3 regions of the Methylobacterium sp. FW102-HT35C08 genome follow, and region 1 is predicted to be linked to each of the others. Evidence: predicted binding sites of a transcription regulator. Region 1 holds the regulator's gene; each other region holds the start of a gene.
What was found. Region 1 encodes LexA, which represses DNA repair genes until DNA is damaged. Its sites were predicted from a motif close to TGTTCNNNNTGTGTTCNG; they were not measured.
Positions count from the first base shown of each region.

Region 2: the regulator LexA is predicted to act here: its motif matches at 2,361-2,378, upstream of uvrA (excinuclease ABC subunit UvrA).
Region 3: the regulator LexA is predicted to act here: its motif matches at 5,883-5,900, upstream of AC3WSN_RS14055 (LexA family protein).

Region 1 covers NZ_JBYTCL010000002.1:2,042,088-2,049,540, reverse strand. The annotation lists gene gltA (citrate synthase) at 1-890, opposite strand, end outside; gene gltX (glutamate--tRNA ligase) at 1,271-2,698, opposite strand; gene AC3WSN_RS09700 (ComEC/Rec2 family competence protein) at 2,872-5,154, shown strand; gene lexA (transcriptional repressor LexA) at 5,148-5,870, opposite strand; gene AC3WSN_RS09690 (hypothetical protein) at 6,107-6,577, shown strand; gene AC3WSN_RS09685 (hypothetical protein) at 6,596-6,811, opposite strand; gene AC3WSN_RS09680 (NRAMP family divalent metal transporter) at 6,957-7,453, shown strand, end outside.
Region 2 covers NZ_JBYTCL010000002.1:1,537,922-1,545,374, forward strand. The annotation lists gene uvrA (excinuclease ABC subunit UvrA) at 1-2,215, opposite strand, end outside; gene AC3WSN_RS07335 (MFS transporter) at 2,636-3,814, shown strand; gene AC3WSN_RS07340 (cupin domain-containing protein) at 3,818-4,243, opposite strand; gene AC3WSN_RS07345 (zinc-binding alcohol dehydrogenase family protein) at 4,255-5,274, opposite strand; gene AC3WSN_RS07350 (winged helix-turn-helix transcriptional regulator) at 5,385-5,744, shown strand; partial or broken gene AC3WSN_RS07355 (methyl-accepting chemotaxis protein) at 5,846-7,453, shown strand, end outside.
Region 3 covers NZ_JBYTCL010000002.1:2,914,699-2,922,151, reverse strand. The annotation lists gene AC3WSN_RS14095 (hypothetical protein) at 1-21, shown strand, start outside; gene AC3WSN_RS14090 (hypothetical protein) at 18-221, shown strand; gene AC3WSN_RS14085 (hypothetical protein) at 226-432, shown strand; gene AC3WSN_RS14080 (hypothetical protein) at 442-705, shown strand; gene AC3WSN_RS14075 (porin) at 1,474-3,123, shown strand; gene AC3WSN_RS14070 (hypothetical protein) at 3,295-3,552, opposite strand; gene AC3WSN_RS14065 (PepSY domain-containing protein) at 3,552-3,824, opposite strand; gene AC3WSN_RS14060 (Y-family DNA polymerase) at 4,089-5,417, opposite strand; gene AC3WSN_RS14055 (LexA family protein) at 5,414-5,866, opposite strand; gene AC3WSN_RS14050 (helix-turn-helix domain-containing protein) at 6,314-6,718, shown strand; gene AC3WSN_RS14045 (DUF6894 family protein) at 6,766-7,017, opposite strand; gene AC3WSN_RS14040 (hypothetical protein) at 7,117-7,453, opposite strand, start outside.

The sequences.
Region 1 (7,453 bases):
GGGTCGTTCTTGTCCTTGGCCTTGGCGACGTACTTCCCGACGTTCTCCGGGGTGCCGATCTCCATCAGCATCTTGAGCGCCGCCTCGTTGGCGCCGCCATGGGCCGGGCCCCACAGGCAGGCGATGCCGGCCGCGATGCAGGCGAACGGGTTGGCGCCGGATGAGCCTGCGAGCCGCACCGTCGAGGTCGACGCGTTCTGCTCGTGGTCGGCGTGCAGGATGAAGATCTTGTCGAGCGCCCGGGCGAAAACCGGGTTCACCTCGTACTCCTCGCACGGCACCGCGTAGCACATGCGCAGGAAGTTCGACGTGTAGTCGAGGTCGTTCTTCGGATACACGAACGGCTGGCCGATCGAGTACTTGTAGGCCATCGCGGCGAGCGTCGGCATCTTGGCGATCATGCGGATCGACGCGATCAGCCGCTGGCTCTCGTCCGTGATGTCGGTCGAGTCGTGGTAGAAGGCCGAGAGGGCGCCCACCGAGGCGACCATGACGGCCATCGGGTGCGCGTCGCGGCGGAAGCCGGTGAAGAACCGGTTCATCTGGTCGTGCACCATGGTGTGGCGCGTGACCCGGTACTCGAAGTCGGCCCGCTGGGCGGCGGTCGGCAGGGCGCCGAACAGCATCAGGTAGCAGGTCTCGAGGAAGTCGCCCTTCTCGGCGAGCTGCTCGATCGGGTAGCCGCGGTAGAGCAGCACGCCCTCGTCACCGTCGATGTAGGTGATCTTCGATTCGCACGAAGCGGTCGAGGTGAAGCCCGGGTCGAAGGTGAAGGCGCCGGTCTGGGCGTAGAGCTTGCCGATATCGATCACGTCCGGCCCGATCGTGCCGGTTTTCACCGGCAGTTCGATCGACTTGCCGTCCACGGTGATGGTGCTGGGTGCGCTCATGGATCGTGGACCCTTCTCTGGCGACGTGGCGGATGCCGGCCTCGGGCTCCCCTGAGTCGGTCCGGGGGGCCTGAGCACCACGCATTATGCTGCGGGTGCTCACAGGCATGGGTTACCCAAACGGCACTGCAGCAGCAACGGGGTCGGTGACAACCGGACCCCGACGCCAAGCAAATTCCACCAAGCGAAATCCGGGCCGGGGCGCAGGGTTCCCGGGCGCGTATGGAGACCGGGCTGCAGGCTCGCGGCGGCGCGGCCGATTGCGGCACGCAACAACCGCGCCGTTCGTCCGGAGTGCCGTCTTTGAGCCCTGCTGGGCGCGGCTTGGTTCTCGTTTCGGGGGCATGCGGCGCAGGCGTCACCCCGCCCGCCCGCTCACCTCAGCCCTGCGGCGCCTGATCGCCGAGGCGCGCGAGGGTCTCGTCCCGACCGAGCACCGCCATCACGTCGAACAGGGGCGGGGAGGTGGTGCGGCCGGTGAGCGCCGCGCGCAGGGGCTGGGCCACCTGCCCGAGCTTGCAGCCGGCCTTCTCGGCGTACTGACGCACCGCGTCCTCGGTCGACGCCGCGCTCCACGCAGGCAGGGCGTCGAGCGCCGGGCGCACGCCGGCGAGCCGCGCGCGGCCCTCGTCGGTGAGGAGGGCGCGGGCCTTGTCGTCCAGCGCCAGGGGGCGCTGCGCGTACAGGTAATAGGCACTGTCGAGGAGCTCGATCAGCGTCTTCGCCCGCTCCTTCAGCCCCGGCATGGCCTGGATGAGCTTGTCCTTGAGATCGGGCTGCAGCGGCGCCGACAGGCCGCGCTCGGCGCCGACATTCGGCAGGATGGTCTCGATCGCCGCCACGAGGTCGGAATCGGCACTGGTGCGGATGTAGAGGCCGTTGAGGTTGGCGAGCTTGGCGAAATCGAACCGCGCCGCGGAGCGCCCGACCGATCCGAGGTCGAAGGCCGCGATCATCTCGTCCGTCGAGAAGACTTCCTGGTCGCCGTGGCTCCAGCCCAGCCGCACGAGGTAGTTGCGCAGGGCCGCCGGCAGGTAGCCGAGATCGCGGTAGGCCTCGACGCCCAGTGCACCGTGGCGCTTCGAGAGCTTGGCCCCATCGGCCCCGTGGATCAGCGGGATATGGGCCATCCGGGGAATGTCCCAGCCGAGCGCCGAGAAGATCTGGCTCTGGCGGGCCGCGTTGGTGAGGTGGTCGTCGCCGCGGATGATCTGCGTGACGCCCATGTCGTGGTCATCGACCACGACGGCGAGCATGTAGGTCGGTGTCCCGTCCGAGCGCAGGAGGACGAGATCGTCGAGGTCCTTGTTGGCCCAGGTCACCCGGCCCTGGACGGCGTCCTCGACCACGGTCTCGCCCTCGACCGGCGCGCGCAGGCGGATCACCGGCTTCACCCCGGCGGGCGCCTCGGACGGGTCGCGGTCGCGCCAGCGGCCGTCATAGCGGGGCGCGCGGCCCTCCGCGCGGGCGGTCTCGCGCATCTGCGTGAGTTCCTCGGCGGTGGCGTAGCAATGATAGGCGCGGCCGGCGGCCAGCAGTTCCTCGGCGACGGCACGATGGCGCTCGGCGCGGGCGAACTGGAAGACCACGTCGCCGTCCCAGTCGAGGCCGAGCCACGTGAGTCCGTCGAGGATCGCGTCGATCGCGCCTTTGGTGGAGCGCTCCCGGTCAGTGTCCTCGATGCGCAGCAGCATCGTGCCGCCCGTGTGGCGGGCGTAGAGCCAGTTGAACAACGCCGTGCGGGCCCCGCCGATATGGAGGTAGCCGGTGGGCGAGGGGGCGAAGCGCGTGACGACGGCTGAGGACATCGGTCCGGTGTGTTCGGGGGCGGGTCGCGGAGCGGAGGCGGAGAGCGGCGAGGGCTCGACACGGCGCCCGTAGCACGAAGCACCGGCTGTAGCACGAGGCCGGCAGTGCGTTAAGAATCGTCGGAGGAATCGCTCGACCGTCCGCACAGGTCGCGCGGATCGGGGCGGCGGCAATGCGGCGGATCGGCGCGAGGGCAGCGGGGAGCGCGGTGGCGCTGCCGGGCCCGCGCGCCCTGGCCCGGCCGGCAATCGGTGCCTGGATCGCCGGGGGCCTCCGCTGGGAAGCCGAGCAGCGCCGCCTGTTCCCCTGGCTGGCGGTGGCCTTCGGCACCGGGATCCTGGTCTATTTCGCGGCCGTCGACGGCACGCCGGTCCTGGCCGCACCGCTGGCCGGGGCGGCGCTCGCGGTGGCGCCGATCCCGTTTCTCGGCGCGCGACCGGCGGCGCTGGCGCTCGCCCTCGCGATGGCGGCCGGCTTTCTCGGCTTCGCGGCGGCAACCTGGCGGGTCTCGCAGGTGGCCGCCCCGATCCTCGCCCGGACCACGATCGGGCCGCTCACCGGGATGATCGAGGCCCTGGACGAGCGCGAGGTCGGAGCCCGGCTGATCGTCCGGGTCGAGACCTTCGCGGGCCTCGCGCCGAACCTGCGGCCCGCCCGCGTGCGGGTCTCGTTCCGCAAGGCGCCGGCGCTGCGGCCCGGAGATGTCATCACCGCCACCGCGCGTCTGCTGCCGCCGCCCGAAGCGGCCCGCCCTGGCGGCTACGACTTCGCCCGGGACGCCTATTTCCAGGGGATCGGCGCGGTGGGTTCGCTGCTCGGCGCGGTCCGGATCGAGACGCCGTCGGTCGCACCGCCCCTGCGCCTCAGGCTCGCCGCCATGCTGGACGAGGCCCGCAATGCGCTCACCCGGCGGATCGCCCAGGCCGAGGGCGGCCAGGCCGGTGCGGTAGCGGCGGCCCTGGTGACCGGCAAGCGCGGTCTGATCGGCCCGGCGACCAACGATGCGCTGCGCGCCGCCGGCATCTACCACGTGGTCTCGATCTCGGGGCTGCACATGGTGCTGGCCGCCGGCGTTGTGTTCTGGCTGGTGCGGGCGGCCCTGGCGCTGATCCCCCATTGCGCGCTGGTCTGGCCGATCAAGAAGATCGCGGCCGGCTTCGCGATGATCGGGGTCACCGCCTACTGTGCCTTCTCGGGCTGGGACATCGCGGCCGAGCGCTCGCTGATCATGACCCTGATCATGCTGGGCGCGATCCTGGTGGACCGGCCGGCCCTGTCGATGCGCAATCTCGCGCTCGCCGCGCTGATCGCCCTGGCCCGCGAGCCCGAGGGGCTGCTTGGCCCGAGCTTCCAGATGTCGTTCGGCGCGGTGGCGGGGCTGATTGCCTGCGCGCGGCTGATCGACGGACGGCTGTTCTTGCGCCCCGGGGCGGGGCGGATCGGGCGGATCGTCGGCACCGGCCTGTCGGCGGTCACCGGCACGCTGGCGACGACCCTGGTGGCGCAGATCGCCACCGCCCCCTTCGCCACCTACCATTTCCAGACAATCCAGCCGTTCGGGCTGATCGGCAATGCGCTGACGCTGCCTCTGGTCTCCCTGGTGGTGATGCCCTCCGCGGTGATCGGGATCCTCGCCTATCCGTTGGCTCTCGACCGGCCGATCTGGTGGCTCATGGGGCAGGCAGTCGGCGGTATGCTGGCGATCTCCGAATGGATCGCCGGGTTCGAGCGGGCAACGCTGGTGCTGCCGGCGTTCGGAACCGGGGCGCTGGGACTGCTCACGGCCGGGCTGCTGCTGGCGACGCTCCCGGTCTCGCGGCTGCGCTGGCTCGCCCTACCGCCGCTCCTGCTCGGCCTCGGCCTCGCGGCCCTGCCGGAGCGCTACGATCTCTACATCGACCGGCAGGGCGGAGGCGCCGCGGTGCGGGGTCCCGACGGGCGCCTTTCGGCGCTCGGAAATCCCTCCGGCTTCGTCCTGGAACAATGGCTGAAGGCGGACGGCGATAACCGCACACCCGAGCAGCGGAGCCGCCCGTCCGCGGGCGGGCGCTGCGACCGGCTCGGCTGCACCGCGATTCTGCCGAACGGCCGGGCGGTCGCCCTGGTTCGCGACTGGCGCGCCTTCCCGGAGGATTGCGCCCGGGCCACCGTGCTGATCACGGGCCTTGCGGCGCCCCCGACCTGCACGGGCCCGCTGGTCATCGACCGCGGCTTCCTCGCCAGTCACGGAGCCGTGGCCCTGCGCGCCGAAGCGGGCGGCTTCGCGATACAGGGCGCCCGGACCGATCAGCGGACGGTCCCCTGGCGGGCCCGCGCGGTGCCCCGCCCCGCCGCCGCTGCGCGGACCGGGACGGATCCTCCTGCGGACGCCTCCGGAGGGATGGCCGCGTCGGAGAGCGATCCGACAGGCGCCAACCCGGCTCCGGACGACGCGCCGGCCGCCCCGCTTCAGTAGCGGCGGACGAGGCTGACGAGCCGACCCTGGATCTGGACCCTGTCGGGACCGAGGACGCGGGTCTCGTAGGCCGGGTTGGCGGCTTCCAGGGCGATCGAGGAGCCGCGGCGGCGCAGGCGCTTGAGCGTCGCCTCCTCGTCGTCGATCAGGGCCACGATGATGTCGCCGGTGTTGGCGGTGTCCTGCTTGCGGATCACCACGAGGTCGCCGTCGAGGATGCCGGCCTCCACCATCGAGTCGCCGCGCACCTCCAGGGCGTAGTGCTCGCCGCCGGCCAGGAAGTCGGGCGAGAGGGTGATGGCGTGGCTCTGGTTCTGGATCGCCGAGACCGGTGTACCGGCCGCGATCCGGCCCATGACGGGGATCGACACGGCGCGGCCGGCCTCGTCGATCATGCGGGCATTGGCGGGCAGCGGCGGCTGCTTGGACTTGCCGCCCTCGACCACGCTCGGCGTGAAGCGGCGCGGCTCCGCCGGCGCCGCGGCAGCCGGGGACGTCAGGCTCTCGGGAATGCGGATCACCTCGATGGCCCGCGCCCGGTTCGGAAGGCGCCGCAGGAAGCCGCGCTCCTCCAGAGCCGTGATCAGACGATGGATGCCCGATTTCGACTTGAGATCGAGCGCATCCTTCATCTCGTCGAAGGAGGGGGGAACGCCGCATTCCTGCATGCGACTCTGGATGAATCGCAGGAGGTCCAGCTGCTTGCGCGTGAGCATCGAAGGGGGCCTCGCGGCTTGGCGGACCGCCTCGGGACGGTCTCGGAAACAAATCACGAACAGGTTAAACGTTCCGCAAGTGTTCCGCAAGCGTTATACGGCCACGCTTCTGCTGGCGCCGCGCTCCGAGGCAGAAACGAATTGACGGCGCAAGCGGAGCCGTTTCAATGCACCCACACGCCGCCGGACAGGGCGGCGGAGCCGGGGCGGGCTGAGATCGGGCTGGGATGACGAGGATGCGACGACCCGCGGCTCTGCTGCCTCCCGCCTTGACGGCCGTGACTCTGGCCTCCCTCGCTTTGGCGCTCGCGGGCTGCACCACGGGGTTCTCGTACATCTCCCGCAACTACGTCGCGCTCACCCCGCAGGTGGTCACGATCGGCTGCAAGGAGCCCTATGAGGTCTACGACAACCGGCAGTTGCGCCGGATGCTCATCGTCTCCAATGCCCTGCGTGAATATGCCGGCTGCAACCTGAGCGAGGTCCGGATCGATCCCGAGCCGGCGGCGACCCGGGTGAATCGCTTCCGCACCGCCGCCCGCACCTATCTCGACGAGACTGTGCGGGAAGATTGCCGGATCACCGGCGAGACCGTGTTCGATCCGCTGAAGACCGAGTTCGCCTACGCGTGCGACGCGCCGATCGAGAAGCGGGGCACGGTGGTGCCGCGCCTTCCGGGCCGCAACCCGGGCCTCGGCCCGCGCTGATCCGTCGGCGGCGGGCTCTCAAACGCCCGGCTTCGGAAAAGTCCGTTCCGCCGCATCTCCGGCGGCGGCCAGCAGCGCGCGGGCAAAGGCCCGAGCCTCCGCCCGGTCGAGCACGATCGCGGCGGTGACCGGACCTCCGCCCAGGTCGGACAGGGCGAGTTCCAGACGCACCCCATCGGGCACGGCGCTCGCCTGAAGGCTCCAGCCGGAGCTTCGATCCGCGCTCTCCACCATCTCACGTTACTCCCGCCTGCCCGGGAAAACGCCGCAGGCGCCCGCCGGAACCGGCCGTGCCCGGGCCTGTTCCCGAGCCGTGCCAAGCGCTTCCCTGCCTCGCCTGAACGCGTTCCTCAAGACCGCGGGCCCCGGACTCGTCGTGATGCTCGCCGACACGGATGTCGGCAGCCTGATCACGGCGGCCCAGAGCGGCGCACGCTGGGGCTACTCGCTGCTGCTCCTGCAGATCCTGCTGGTGCCGATTCTCTACGTCGTTCAGGAGCTGACGGTGCGGCTCGGCACCGCCACCGGCCGCGGCCACGGCGAGCTGATCCGGGCGCATTACGGGCCGGTCTGGGCCTGGATCTCCTACGGCGGCCTCGTGGTGGCCGGGATCGGCGCCATCGTGACGGAATTCTCCGGCATTGCCGGCATCGGCGACCTGTTCAGGGTGCCCCGGCTCGTGAGCCTCGGACTGCCAGCGGTCCTGCTGCTCGCGCTGGTCTTTACCGGGAGCTACCGGCGGGTCGAGGTGGTGGCGATCGTCGTCGGCCTGTTCGAGCTGGTCTTCATCGGCCTCGCCATCGCGGCGCGGCCGAACGTGGCCGAGATCGTCGCCTCCTTCGGGCACATGCCGCTCGGGGACGGCCAGTACCGGGT
Region 2 (7,453 bases), 500 kb from region 1:
TGGCGACGGCCTTGTAGAGGGTGTCGATCACCAGGGTGGACTTGCCGCCCCCCGAGACGCCGGTGATGCACGTGAAGGTGCCGAGCGGGATCTCGACATCCACGTCCTTCAGGTTGTTGCCCCGCGCGCCGAACAGCCCGAGCTTGCCCTTGCGACCCTTCCGCCGGGCGGTCGGCGTGCGCACCGCCATCGCGCCGGTGAGGTATTTCGCGGTGAGTGAGGCGGGATTCGCCAGCACCTCGGCCGGAGTACCCTGCGCAATGATCTCGCCGCCGTGGATGCCGGCGCCCGGGCCGACATCGACCACGTAATCGGCCTGCAGGATCGCGTCCTCGTCGTGCTCGACCACGATCACCGAGTTGCCGAGGTCGCGCAGGCGCTTGAGCGTGCCGAGCAGTCGCTCGTTGTCGCGCTGGTGCAGGCCGATCGAGGGCTCGTCCAGCACGTAGAGCACGCCGGTCAGCCCGGAGCCGATCTGCGAGGCGAGCCGGATGCGCTGGCTCTCGCCGCCCGAGAGCGACCCGGAGCCGCGGGCGAGCGTCAGGTATTCCAGGCCCACATCCACCAGGAAGGTCAGTCGGTCGCGGATCTCTTTCAGAATTCGGACCGCGATCTCGTTCTGCTTCGTGGTCAGCTTCCCCGGCAGCTCGGAGAACCAGCGATGGGCCTCCGAGACCGACAGGGCCGTCACGTCGGCGATGTCCGCCATGGCGACCTTCACGGCGAGCGCCTCCGGCTTCAGCCGCTTGCCGCCGCAGGCGGCGCAGGGCGTCTCGCTCATGAAGCGGCCGATCTCCTCCCGGACGGCGTCGGAATCGCTCTCCTTGTAGCGGCGCTCCAGGTTCGGAATCACGCCCTCGAACGGCTTGGTGACCGTGTACTTGCGCAACCCGTCGTCGTAGGCGAAGCGGATCGCCTGGCTGCTCGATCCGTACAGCACGATGGCGCGGGCCGTCTCCGACAGGCTCTGCCAGGGCACGCTCGTCTTGAAGCCGAAATGCTCGGCCAGCGCGTCGAGCGTCTGGCCGTAATACGGCGAGGTCGACTTCGCCCAGGGGCCGACCGCGCCGCGCTTCAGGCTCAAGGCCGGATCGGAGATCACCAGCTCGGGGTCGATCCGCATCTCGTGGCCGATGCCGCTGCAGGTCGGGCAGGCGCCGAACGGGTTGTTGAACGAGAACAGCCGCGGCTCGATCTCCGCGATGGTGAAGCCCGAGACCGGGCAGGCGAAGCGCGACGAGAAGGTGATGGTCCGGGGCGTCTCGCCCTCGGGCGCGTCCGCGAACACGACCTCCGCGATGCCGTCGGCGAGCTCCAGCGCGGTCTCGAAGGAATCCGCCAGCCGGGAGCCGATATCGGCGCGGACCACGATGCGGTCGACGACCACGTCGATGTCGTGCTTGAACTTCTTGTCGAGCTTCGGCACGTCATCGATGGCGTAATATTCGCCGTTCACGCGCAGCCGCTGGAAGCCCTTCTTCTGGTACTCGGCGATCTCCTTGCGGTACTCGCCTTTCCGCCCACGGACCACGGGCGCGAGCAGGTAGAGCCGGGTCTTCTCCGGCAGCTCCAGCACCCGGTCGACCATCTGCTGGACGGTCTGGCTCTCGATCGGCAGGCCGGTGGCCGGCGAGTAGGGGATGCCGACCCGCGCCCAGAGCAGGCGCATGTAGTCGTAGATCTCGGTGACCGTCCCCACGGTGGAGCGCGGATTCTTGGAGGTGGTCTTCTGCTCGATGGAGATCGCCGGCGACAGCCCGTCGATCTGGTCGACGTCGGGCTTGGACATCATCTCCAGGAACTGGCGGGCATAGGCCGAGAGCGACTCGACGTAGCGCCTCTGCCCCTCGGCGTAGATCGTGTCGAAGGCCAGCGACGACTTGCCCGAGCCCGACAGCCCGGTGAACACCACGAGCTTGTCCCGAGGGATGGTCAGGTCGACGTTCTTGAGATTGTGCTCGCGGGCGCCGCGGATCGCAATGACCCGCCGGTCCTCGGCAGGAGCCGGCGCGGCATCGAACAGGGCGGCCAGCTTGGCGTCGACGGCGGCCTCGGTCCGGGCAGCGGACGCCTCGCCCTTCGCGCGGGCCGGCTTGGGCTGGGCTGCCTTCACAGGAGCTGTCTTGGCCGGGACCGCCTTGACGGGCGACTTGGGAGCGGCTTTGGCGGCGTCGGCGCGGCTTGCGGCACGACTTCCAGCTTGGGCTTTGGCCATGAGGGCGGCGGTCTTTCGAGGCGTCGACGCGGTCAGATCGGATTCGCGCGCGGGCCAGCCGCCGCAACGGCCTCATGTCGAGCCCGAGAAGGCTCACGGCAAGATGCGGCCGGCGGGACGCAGGCCCGTCATGCGCCGCCCTTGCTAGAACGAAACGCGTACGGCGGCAACCACTCGGTGAACGATCACCCGTCTTGGCGAGCGCAGCGAAGCAATCCGGAGAGCGCGCCACGCAGACCAGTCGCGCGCTACCCTGGGCCACCTCGCAGCGCTCGCGCGGACGCGGCGCAGCCAACGGCCGAGACCAGAGTCCGGCGGCCCTATGTTCGCCAAACCTTGGCCCACCTTCGGTGTTGCACCGCGGGGCTGAGATCCACGTCGCCAAATCCCGCCCTCAGATCCACACCCCGACCGGTAGCGATGCCAGCGCTCGACCTGACCGATCCGGTCGCCATCCCTGGGGCCGACGACCGGGCCGCAGCCCAGCAGAGGCTGTCCACCCGGCTGCTGTTCCTGATCGTCGGCCTCGCCAACGCCACCTGGGCGCCGCTGGTGCCGCTGGTGAAGGACCGCGCCGACCTCGATGCGGCCGGGCTCGGGCTGCTGCTCCTCACCTTCGGCATCGGCTCGATCCTGACCATGCCGTGCGCCGGGGTGGCGGCCGCGCGGCTCGGCTTCCGGCCGGTCCTGCTCGCCGGCACGCTCGCGATCGGCCTCGCCCTACCGGTGCTGGCCGTTGGCTCCGGGCTCGTGCCGCTCACCGGGGCGCTGCTGCTGTTCGGGGCCGGGATGGGGGCGGTGGACTGTGTCATGAACCTGCAGGCCGTCGCGGTGGAGCGCGCCGCCGGGCGCCCGATGATGTCGGGCTTCCACGGCCTCTACAGCCTCGGCTGCATCCTGGGGGCGCTGCTGGCCAGCGTCCTGCTGGGCACCGGTCTCGGCGCCGGCTGGAGCGTGCTGATCCTGGTCGCCGGCATCGTGGCCCTGTTCGCGGCCGCCTGGCCGGGCATCCTGCCGGCCGGCGGGGCAGGGGGAAGCGGCGGGCCCGCCTTCGCGCTGCCCCGCGGCCCGGTGCTGGTGCTGGGCCTGCTGTGCTTCGTGGTGTTCCTCACCGAGGGCTCGGCCCTCGACTGGAGCGCGGTGTTCCTGATTCAGCAGCGCGGTCTCGACCCGGCCTGGGCGGCGCTGGGCTACGCGGCCTTCTCGGTGACCATGACGGCCGGGCGACTCGGCGGAGACCGGGTGGTGGCCCGGCTCGGCCGTCGGCGCGTGGTGGTCCTCGGCGGCCTGCTGGCGGCCGCAGGTCTCGCGCTCTCGGTCCTGGTGCCGGCCTGGGAGGCGGCGCTGGCCGGCTACGCCCTGGTCGGGGCGGGCTGCGCCAATATCGTCCCGGTCCTGTTCACGGCCGCCGGCCGCCAGAGGGCAATGCCCGCGCGCGTGGCCGTGCCGGCGGTGACGACGCTGGGCTATGCCGGGGTGCTGGCGGGTCCGGCGCTGATCGGCTTCGCCGCGCAGGCGCTCGGCCTGCCCGCAGCGCTCCTGATCGTGGCGGCCCTGCTCCTCGGCGTAGCGGCGGCCGGGCGGTCCCTGCGGGTGTGAGGCTCACGCCTCGGCGTTGCGCGCCATGAAGGTGGCGGGGCTGCCGTCCTCCGGGTTCACGAAGATGATGTCGGTGGGCGCCCGCCGGGGCGTGTCGATCGACAGGAACACCACCGGCGCCCCGGGCGCGATCTCCGGCATCGCGTGGACCGTGCCCTTCTCGAAGAACAGGAGCTGGCCGGGGCCGAACGCCGTCTCGGAAGCCGGATCGCCCAGCCAAACCCGGCCCCGGCCCGAGAGGCAGTAGAGGTACTCGTCGCAGGTGGCGTGATAGTGCGGCGGGGTCGGCCGGTAGACCCGGAACACCCGGGCGCTCGCGGCCTCCCGGTTGGTCAGGTAGGTGTCGACCAGGAGGGTCTGCGCCCGCTCGGGCAGCGTTGCCGCCAGCGCCGCCACGTCGAAGATCCCGGTCCCCGCCGCTTCCGCCATCGCGTCCCCCCTCAGTCCGCAAAGCCTTCGAGCACGATCTTGCCCTTGGCCCGCCCGCTCTCGATCAGCGCGTGGGCGCGCTTCAGGTTCGCGGCGTCGATCCGGCCGTAATGCTCACCCAGGGTGGTGCGCAGGCGGCCCGCGTCAACGAGGCGGGCGACCTCGTCGAGCAGCGCACCCTGGGCGGCGATGTCGGCGGTGGCGAACATCGACCGGGTGAACATGAACTCCCAGTGCAGCGACAGGCTCTTGCGCTTGAGGAGCCCGACATCGAGGCGCTCCGGGTCGTCGATCAGGGCGAGGCGGCCCTGCGGGGCGATGAGATCCACGATCGCGGCGAGGTGGGCGTCGGTGTTGGTCGTGGAGAAGACCAGACCCGGCGCGCCGAGCCGCAGGGACGCGACCTCGGCAGCGAGCGGCCTGGAATGATCGACCACGTGGTGGGCGCCGAGATCCCGGCACCATTGCGCCGTCTCGGGCCGCGACGCGGTGGCGATCACGGTGAGGTCGGTGAGCTCCCGGGCGAGCTGGATCGCCACCGAGCCGACGCCGCCCGCGCCGCCGACGATCAGGATCGCCGGGGCGGCCCCGGGCACGGGCTTTCCCGCATCGAGCCGGTCGAACAGGGTCTCCCAGGCGGTGATCGCGGTGAGCGGCAGGGCGGCGGCCTGCGCCCAGTCGAGGCTTGCGGGCTTGTGCCCGACGATGCGGGCATCGACGCAATGGTACGCGGCGTTCGTCCCCGGCCGGGTGAGGTCGCCCGCGTAGTACACGGCGTCGCCCGCGGCGAAGCCCGCGACCTCCGCGCCCGCGGCGACGACGGTGCCGGCCGCGTCCCAGCCGAGCACCTTGACGCCGCCTTCCTCCGGCTCGGCCCGACGCCGGACCTTGGTGTCGACCGGGTTCACCGAGACCGCCTCGACCTTCACCAGCAGGTCGCGCGGGCCGGGCTCGGGCTGCGGCAGGTCGCAATCGACCAGGGCTTCGGGATCGGTGATCGGCAGGGACTTGCGGTAGCCGACGGCGCGCATCGTGGTCTCCTCGGGCTGTCGCCGCAGGAGATGCCGCCCGCCTTCACGAACCGCAAGTACGCACATAAAACGCCGATAGTGCCAAAAACGATACCGTCGGAGACATCGCCATGCCGCGCACCCGCCATCACGCCGGCGCCTGCAGCCCCGGCTGCGCCGTCGAGGCGACCCTCCGGTTCATCGACGGCAAGTGGAAGGGCGTGATCCTCTATCACCTGCTGGAGGGGACTCTGCGGTTCAACGAGATCCGCCGGCGGCTGACCAGCGTGACCCAGCGCATGCTCACGAACCAGCTGCGCGAAATGGAGGCGGACGGCCTGATCACCCGGACGGTCTACGCTCAAGTCCCACCCAAGGTCGAATACAGCCTGACGGCGCGCGGGCGCTCCCTGGAACCGGTCATCCGCGCCCTGAAGACCTGGGGGGACCTGCACGCCGATCAGGCAGAGACCGTCCACGACGCCGCTTGATTGGGCAGATCGGGCCGGCGACGGCGGCAAATCTATAACGGGTTCTTTAAGACTTGGCCGGATGGTGAAGTGTCTCCTTTCGGACACTTCCAGATCCACCGATGCCGATCCTCGCCTCGCTCCGCGCCCGCATCCTGGCGGTGGCGCTCGCCCCGTGCCTCGCCTTCGCGGGGGCGGCGGGCCTCGCGGTATCGGACCAGTGAGCGCGGCGGGCCGAGATGGACCGGGTCGAGAGCCTGGTCGACCTCGCCTCGCGGATCAGCGCCTTCGTGCACGAGGCCCAGCGCGAGCGCGGCGCCTCCAGCCTGTTCCTGGGCGCGAAGGGTGCGCAGTTCGGGCCGGAGCTGGTGGCCCAGCGCGGGCGCACCGACGCGGCGCTGGCCGGCCTGCCCGAGGCCATGGCGGGCGCGACCGGCTTCGGCCCGGTCTTCGCGGCCCGCGGCAGGGGGTTCACCACGGCGCTGACCGGGTTCGCGGCGCAGCGCCGGGCCATCGATGCGCTCGGCCCGAGCGCGCCGCAGGCGGCCGCCTTCTACACCGGTCTGATCGGCGAGGGGCTGGGCCTGGTGCGGGCGATGGGCGGGGTGATCGACGAGGCCGGCCTCGCCGCCCGGGCGAACGCCTACGCGGCCTTCCTGGCGCTCAAGGAGGCCGCGGGCCAGGAGCGGGCCGCCGTCTCGGCCGCCTTCGCGTCCGGCAGCCTGGACCTCGCGGCCGCGCGCCGGCTCGTCACGCTCTCGGCCGAGCAGGCGACCCATGCCGCCCTGTTCCGGGCCGGGGCCGAGGCCGGACAGGCGGCCCTGCTCGACGACGCCGAGGCGACCGAGCCGGCCCGGGCGGTGGCGCGCCTGCGCGAGGGCGTGCACGCAACGATGCCGGGGACGCCACTGGCCTTCCGCGACGCACCCGCCTGGTTCCGTCTCGCCACGCAGCGGATCGACGCCTTGAAGGGCGTGGAGGACCGGCTGACCACCGACCTCGTGGCGGCCGCCGGCGCGGTGCGCGCGCGGGCCGACCGGATGCTGACCCTCTGGATCGCCGGAGGGCTCGTCCTGTTCGCGCTCTCGGCCGGCCTCGCGGCCTGGCTCGGCACCGCGATCGCCCGGCCGCTGACCCGGATGGCGCGGGTGCTGACGGCGATCGGCCGCGACGCGGGGACGGAGGATCTGGCGATCCCGTCCGGCGGCCCGCGCGAAGTCCGGGCGATCGCCGCCGCCGCGCTCGCCTTCCGCGACAGCGTCGCCGAGCGCCGGGCGGCCCGGGCCGCGCAGGAGCGGCTGGCCGCCGAGACCCGCGCCGCCCAGCAGGCGGCCGCCCGCGGCCTCGCCGACAGCTTCGAGCGCCAGGTCGGCAGCATCGTGGCGGCGGTCTCGGCGGCGGCCGGACGGCTGGAGGCCGCCGCGCACGGCATGGCCCGGGCCGCGCAGGACACGACCGATCTCAGCCGCACGGTCGCAGAATCCGCGGATTCCGCCGCGCGCTCGGCCGACACGGTGGCGGCAGCCACTGAGGAGCTCACCGCCTCGGTGCGGGAGATCGGCGTGCAGGTCGGGGCCTCGGCCGACCTCGCCGCCGCGGCGACCCGGGATGCGGACGGGATGGCCGGGGAGGTGCACCGCCTCGCCCAGGCCGCCGGCAGCATCGGGGAGATCGTCGCGATGATCTCGCAGATCGCCGGCCAGACGAACCTTCTGGCGCTCAACGCCACC
Region 3 (7,453 bases), 870 kb from region 1:
GGCTTCCCGGTCCAGGGATGAGCGACGATCCCGAAGCCGCGCACGAGCGCGCCGCGATCCAGCACATGATGCGGCGCCTGGACGGGTTCGCGCGCGGCCTCGGCTTGGACGAGGCGGCCAATCGGCTGATCGTCGAGCAGGTCTACGCCGAGATGCCGGTGCACACGGATGAGGAGCGCCTCGACGTGGCCCGCCAGCGCATGATCATCGCGTCGGCGTAACGGCATGGACGACGACGCCGACCCGGTCTTTAAGGCCGCGGAGGCGTTGAGAGCGAGCGGCCACATCGTCGATCCGTGGGCTGACGACATCATGTTCTGGCTTGTGGATGAGATGCTCTGGATCGTCGACGGTGAGATGCTGACCGACAGCGACCTTTTGGCTTTGGCTATCCGGCTAGGTCTGATGGACTCTCCCGAAGGCCTGCAATAGCGGGGCGGCATGCCCTCGGAACCGAACGCCCCGATACGCGGCCGTCACCTCGAAGCACTGCGCGCCTGTCTACTCTATCCGCAGGGGATGCGGCTTGAGGCCTACCCGTCCGCGATGCCGGCGCTTGAGAAGCGCGGGCTCGTCGTGTCCCGGCCAGCGCTCGGGCCCGGCCGGGTAATCTCAGCTTGGTTCATCACGCGGCAAGGGCGCGACCACCTCGCCGAGATCGACGCCTGCAAGCCCGGGAGACGGATCGCGCTGCCGCCGGCTTAGCGCTTAGCCGCCATGGCGGCAGACCCCAAAGACTGAAATCACGCTGTAACACGCCTCCATCCAAATACGGCTGCTGCCAAGCCCACCCCAATCCGGCTTGCGGCAGGCGGCTCGGGCACGTCGCAGCGTCCGGGCCGCCGTCTCCATTCCGCCGAACCCTCGACAGCAAGCAATATCGCCGGGCGCGCGGGGCTGACTGGCCGGGATCGAGCCATGCACGCCACCCGTGCGCTGGTGCGCCTTGAGGCTGACGGCCTTGCGATCAGGGGCGGGACGCAGCAGGCGCCGCGATGGCGTTCCACCGCGGCGGCCTCAGCTTCAGCCGGCCACGGCCAGGCAGCTGACGCTTGACGACACGAACCAAGCTTCCGCTTTCGATCCAACTCAGACACCCAGACTGCCGTCCGCGCTGATCCTAAGCAGCCATTCGCATAAGGCAATCCCGGCGGAACGGCACGGCTGAAACTGGGTCTCGATAGCTCTTCAAAAGGGACTGACCTGCGTCGCAGCGGGAGTGCATAAGTGGCCAAAATGGGCAGTCACGCGATTGTGACAAGATTATTACAGGCCTCACGAACTTATGTTAGCGAGCCGAAATATCGTTGCTGAGCGAAACAATTCGCGCATGATCCTGCCCCAGCAAGCCGTCGCAACGAGACGCCTTGCCGGAGCACGCCACCAAGACGCGGGCCCGAATAACAACCGGCGGTACGACCTGAAGAATCAGGCAGGGCCGCAGTTACGGGTCTCTAAGGCTTGGGGTTGCTGATGAAGTTTCTGAAAAATTCCCTGCTTGGGTCCGCGGCCGCGTTCGCAGCTGTAGGCGCCGCGCATGCCGCCGATCTTCCGGTGAAGAAGGCGGTTCCGATCGAGTACGTCCGGGTCTGCACCGCCTACGGCGCCGGCTTCTTCTACATCCCCGGCACCGACACCTGCCTGCGCATCTCGGGCCGCGCCCGGTTCGATGCCGGCTACCAGACCAGCTACTCGCGCCAGTACGGCAACAACATCGGCGATACGTCGGGCTACCAGGGCCGGATGCGCATCAACCTCGATGCCCGCACCCAGACTGCCTACGGCACGCTCCGCGCCTTCGTCCGCCTCGATGCCGGCGCCCGCACCGGCTACGCCGGCGTCGGCCAGTCCGGCACCCAGCAGCGCATCGGGCAGGCCTATCCTGGCATCGGTACCGACCAGTTCGGCCGCGACTCGCAGTACATGAACGTCGACAAGGCGTTCATCCAGTTCGCCGGCCTCACCGCCGGCCGCGCCTCCTCGTTCTTCGACTTCTACGCCCACGACTTCGAGATCGGCGGCGCCACCGCGGGCTCGGACAACTTCTCGACCAACCTGCTCGCCTACACGGCCACGATCGGCAACGGCCTGTCGGCCACGATCTCGATCGAAGATCCGGTCTTCCGCCGCACCCCGATCTTCTCGCCGTTCGGCGTCACGCCGACCGTCTCCACCGGCAGCGCCTCGAACTTCGGCGTGACCGTCCAGCCGACGCCGATCTTCGTCGGTCCCAACCGGTTCGGGCTGGTGGACAGCATCGAGAAGTCGCGCCTGCCCGACTTCGTCGGCGTCGTCCGCCTCGACCAGGCCTGGGGCTCGGCCCAGCTCTCGGCCGCCACCCACGAGCTGAACGCCGGCAACCTGTCGAGCGCTGCCAATGCCGGCGGTCTCGGCACCGGTCCGATCCTGGTGCCGGCGCACACCAAGAACACCCAGGGTTGGGCGATCCAGGGCGGCGTGAAGATCAACATGCCGTTCATCGCCCCGGGCGATGCCCTCTACCTGCAGGGTGCCTACGGCGACGGCGCGCAGCTCTACACCGGCTACTCCAACTACACCGGCTCCTACATCCAGAGCACGACCACCATCCAGGGCCAGAAGTTCGCCCAGTACTTCGCGGACGCGACGATCAACCCGTTCACCGGTCAGCTGGAGACGTCGACCAGCTTCACCGCCGTCGCGTCGTACCTGCACTACTGGTCGCCGGAGTGGCGCTCGGCCGTCTTCGGCTCCTACGGCGAGCAGAGCTTCTCGCAGAGCGCGCGTGCGGCTCAGGGCGCGATCTACGGCCTCGTGAGCGGCATCGCCGGCGCCCCCGGCTTCGGCACGAACGCCGTCGGCGTTCCGGGCACCCGGTTCTACCAGCTTACACAGGCACTGCGCGACACCTACCAGTTCGTAGCGGGTGCCAGCCTGATCTGGTCGCCGGTGAAGGATCTCGATATCGGCGTGGAAGGCTTCTACACGCAGATCGGCCTGAAGAACGGCCGCGCGATCGACAACGACAAGGCCCCGGGCGCCTACAACTTGGCCGCCCAGATCAACGCCGGCACCTACGTCCCGCGCACCGCGACGCAGGACTCGGTCTCGCAGATCAAAGTCCGCGTCCAGCGCGACTTCTAATCCCCCAATCGAGGCCGGTTGTTCTCCAGAGCCACCTGGTCTTGATGTCCCCGTGCAAAGGGACCCCACTAGCCCGGCCGAAAGGCCGGGCTTTTTGTTGTTGCCGTCATGGCTTGATGACGGGAACGTGCCGCTCATTCAGTGCCGCGCGTAGATGTGGCTGGCGCGTCGTCACACGAGCTGCATCTCGCCCGGCTTGAGGCCGAGGTGCCGAACCATGTCCCGCGAGAGTGCGCCGACGAGTTCGACCTCCACGCCGTCTGTCGCCAAGGCGCCGACCCGCTCCAGCGCTGCCTGCGCCGATGGGGCGACGACAGCGTAAACGCGCAACGCCTCGCGCCTCTGCCGCACGGCGATCAGGTACGCCGTGCGCTTTTCCTTCTTGCTGGGCCGGGTCTCCTGGACACCGGTTGGTGATCCCTTGGCCATCAGTCCTTGTCAGGTTTTTCCTTGGTGATGGCGCCCGTTTTTGGATCAACGTGGAACTCCATTTTCACGCCGTTCTTCAGGCCCTCGCCTTCCCAATGCCCATCGTCGGCCTCCAGCTCTGTGATGGTGGTGTAGCCCGCGTCCATAAGCTTCTGTTTGACCTGCTCAGCTGGCATCCAGTCGGGACCCGGCTTGTCCTTCTTAGCCAGCGCAGGGCCAGCAAAGCCGAGTGCCAGAGCTAAGACGACGGGAGCGAGCGCCGCAGATTTCATTAGCCACCTCCGTTACTGATTGCGTCAGACAACGGGCGGTTTGGAGTGCGGTTGCTCGTCGATCGGTTCGATGACGGCTAGATCTGGCCCACGATGTTCTTAACGCTGACGCTAGCAGGATAAGTCCGCGACGCCAGGGTGATCGGGAGCGGAAGCGAGCGCGGCTGCAGCGTCCGCTCCTATGCTTCGCCGTCCGAAAGCGGACCGGCAGAAATCCACCCATAGCGGCCTCTCCAGCTTGCGATCGCTCGCGAAAAAGGACGGTCACGCGTAGGCGACCGGCAGCTCGCTCACCTGCGTCGTGTAACGCGGCGTGCGCATCTCAAACTTGGTGTTCCAGTCGCGCCGGCTCACCAGCCCCGCCCGAGCCGGCACCACGGCGCCGCGGCCCCACCGGGCGTTGCAGGCATCCATCGCCGCCATCAGCGGCCCCGATCGCTCGCGATCCAGCGCGCCGATCAGCGCCCGCGGGCTGTGCGACAGCGGCACGAGATCGTTGGTGACGATCCCCGCCTTCGCGTAGCGCCAGGGCCGCTCGCCCGGCTCCCGCCAGGTCTTGGCCACCCCGTGCCGCGCCGCCTTGATCAGCGCCAGCGTGTCCGACGTGTGCTCCGGCAACTGCACCGTGGTCGAGACCGAGCGCATCGGATCATCCCGGTCGTGCTCGCTCGTGTGATAGAAGACCGTGACGTGGTTGGTCCCGAGACCCTCCCGCCGCAGCTTCTCGCCGAGCCGCGTCGCATGCGCGGACACCGCCTCCTCCAGCACCGCCCGCTCGGTGATCCGGCTGGAGAACGAGCGGGTCACCGCGCAGCCTTTCCGGCGCGCCGGCACCATCTCCAGCGGCAGGCAGGCCAGCCCGCGCAGCTCGTGGATGATGCGCTCGCCCACCACGGTCAGGCCCTTGCGCACCGGTCGCGGGTCGAGGTCGCGCAGGTCCGCCACGCTCTCGACGCCCATCGCCTGGAGCTTGGCCAGCGACGCCCGGCCGATGCCCCAGACCTCGGCGACGTCGATCCGGCACAGCCAGTGCGCGTAGGCCATTGGGTCGGTCAGGTCGCACACGCCAGCGAGATCCGGCACCGTCTTGGCGATGTGGTTGGCGAGCTTGGCGAGCGTCTTGGTCGGACCGATGCCGACGCAGGTCGGGATCCCCGTCCAGGCGCGGACGGTCGCGCGCAGGTCGCGGGCGAGTTCGACCCGGAGCGCCGGCGCCACGTCCGACAGGTTCAGGAAGCTCTCGTCGATCGAGTAGATCTCCACCTGCGGGCTGAACTGCCGGTAGACCGTGTTGGTGCGCCCAGACATGTCGCCGTAGAGCGTGTAGTTCGACGAGAACACCCGCACGCCCTGGACCCGGCACAGGTCGCGGATCTTGAAGTACGGGTCGCCCATCCGGATGCCGAGCGCCTTGGCCTCAGCGGTGCGGGCGATGGCGCAGCCGTCGTTGTTCGAGAGCACGATGACCGGCACCGCGGCGAGCTTGGGGTCGAACACGCGCTCGCACGAGCAGTAGAAGCTGTTGCCGTCGATCAGCGCCACGGCCCGGCCGCCGCCGATCCGGTCGCGCAGGCGCGCCTCGGGCCCGCTCACGACAGCTGCCCGCGCGCGACGTGCCAGCGGATCGAGAAGCGCACCACGCCCCAGATCGCGCCCTCGCCGAACTCATCGACCGCGAAGGCCGGCAGGTCCGGGTTGCAGAAGGCCAGCCGCGCGACGTTGCCGTCGAGCACGAGGCGCTTGCAGCTCATCTGGCCGTCGATCGCCGCGACCACGACGCTGCCGTGGCCGGCCTTGAGGCTGCGGTCGACGCAGGCGAGGTCGCGGTCGTAGATGCCGGCGCCCTCCATGGACGAGCCACTGATCCGCCACAGGAAGGTGGCGGGCGGGTTCGGCACGAGCCAGCGCGGCAGCTCGAGCGCGCCTTCGAGAAAGTCGTCGGCCGGCGACGGGAAGCCGGCGCACAGGGCCTGCCCGATCACCGGCACGCGGACCGCGTCGGGGCTCTGGACCAGCAGTTCGTCGATCCGGTTGAGGTGCACCCTGCGCTCCGCCATTTAGAACGGAAACAGAACAAAGCTGATGTGCCGGGTCGGTTCAATCTGCAGGCGAGCGGTTTCTTCCACGCCGGTGGATGGATGTGAACTCAGCCCGGAAAGGCCAATCACGGCGCGGGTTTAATCAGCGCAAACAGTTGGCGGTGAACCTGCGGTCACGCCATTACCGCTTCAGATCAGGGTGCCTACCGGTCCACTCGTGAGCGACCGTCTGGCCCGGATCACGAGTTTGGAGAAGGCCAGCACGGCGGCCGAGGCCTGACTGCGTAGACGCGAAGCTGTCTGCGGCTAAGGTCAAACCGGTTGATTGACACACGTCAAAATTGCATGTCTGTGCGCAACTAAGTTGTGCATCATCGTGTTTGAAGAGCGCCGACGCTTCGAACGCCCCAGCCATACTGATCTGAAAGCCAACGTCGAGTGACCGCACCCGTGACCGCCCAAATTGCGCCCAAGCTCGCGACCGACGCCGATCGGACGGTCGGCAGCCGTATCGCCGCGCTTCGAGCAGCCCAGGGCTTGAGCCAGACCGCTCTCGGAAACGCCCTAGGCATTAGCTTTCAGCAGGTTCAGAAATATGAGAAGGGCCGCAACCGCGTCGGTGCCGGCCGACTCCAGGCGATAGCCGACGTCCTGAAAGTCCCGGTGGAGACGTTCTTCGCCCGTCAGCCGCAGTCGGACGGGCCCAGCTCTGGAGCGACACCCTTCCTCGATGATTCGGAGGTGATGGAGCTCGTAAGGGCCTTCACGAGCATCGCGGACAGTACCACCCGGACCGGAATCTTGGCTGTCGTGAAGGCAACTGCTAGCCTGCAGCCCAAGGCAGACCGGGACTAGCCGCTCCCCCTTCGATAGGAAGACCCCCGAAGGGTGGCTCCCTGATCTCAACCGTCCGCGACAGGGACGCTGACGCGCACATCGACCGTGCAGACGTTCGCACCGGCGACGTCCAGAACTTCAAGGCGCCAATCCTCCCCGAACTTGCGGAGGCGTGCCTCGTCTCGCAAGATCTCGCCGGTGAGCTGTACCGCGGTGAGCCGGGCAGCATCCTTGCTGGCCAGCTCAGTGCCTTCGGCGTCGAGCTCGCTGCGGCCGTCGTGGACGTTGAAGAAGTATCGCGGCACCCGCGCCTCCATCTTGGCTCCATCGTGGGCAAACCCACGCCCATCACGGTAGTTCGGTCCAGTTTCGGACAGAGTTAAACGTTGCCGAGCGAGACACGTGCCACCGGCGCCTCAGCGCGCGCGGGCCGCGAACTCCCAGACCGGCGGCCCCCAGGTCTGACCCGGCTTCGTCCGGTAGCCGGAGAAGCGGTCGAACACGATCCGGTTAGGCTCGACGCCGGCCGCTGGGCTGTCGTTGACCATCAGGGCGCCCGCATACTCGACGCGCAGGAAGCCGTGCTCGGGGTGGACGCCGAACAGCTGCGGCGCCGTCCAGCCGAGCCGGTGGGCCTCGGCGCCGTGCTGGTCGAGGAACGCAAGCGCGTTCTCGCGCATCGCCTTCCACTTCGCCGGGAGGAGGTACCGGCAGGGCGAGGCGTGCTCGGACAAGCGCTCAATCTGGTCGCGC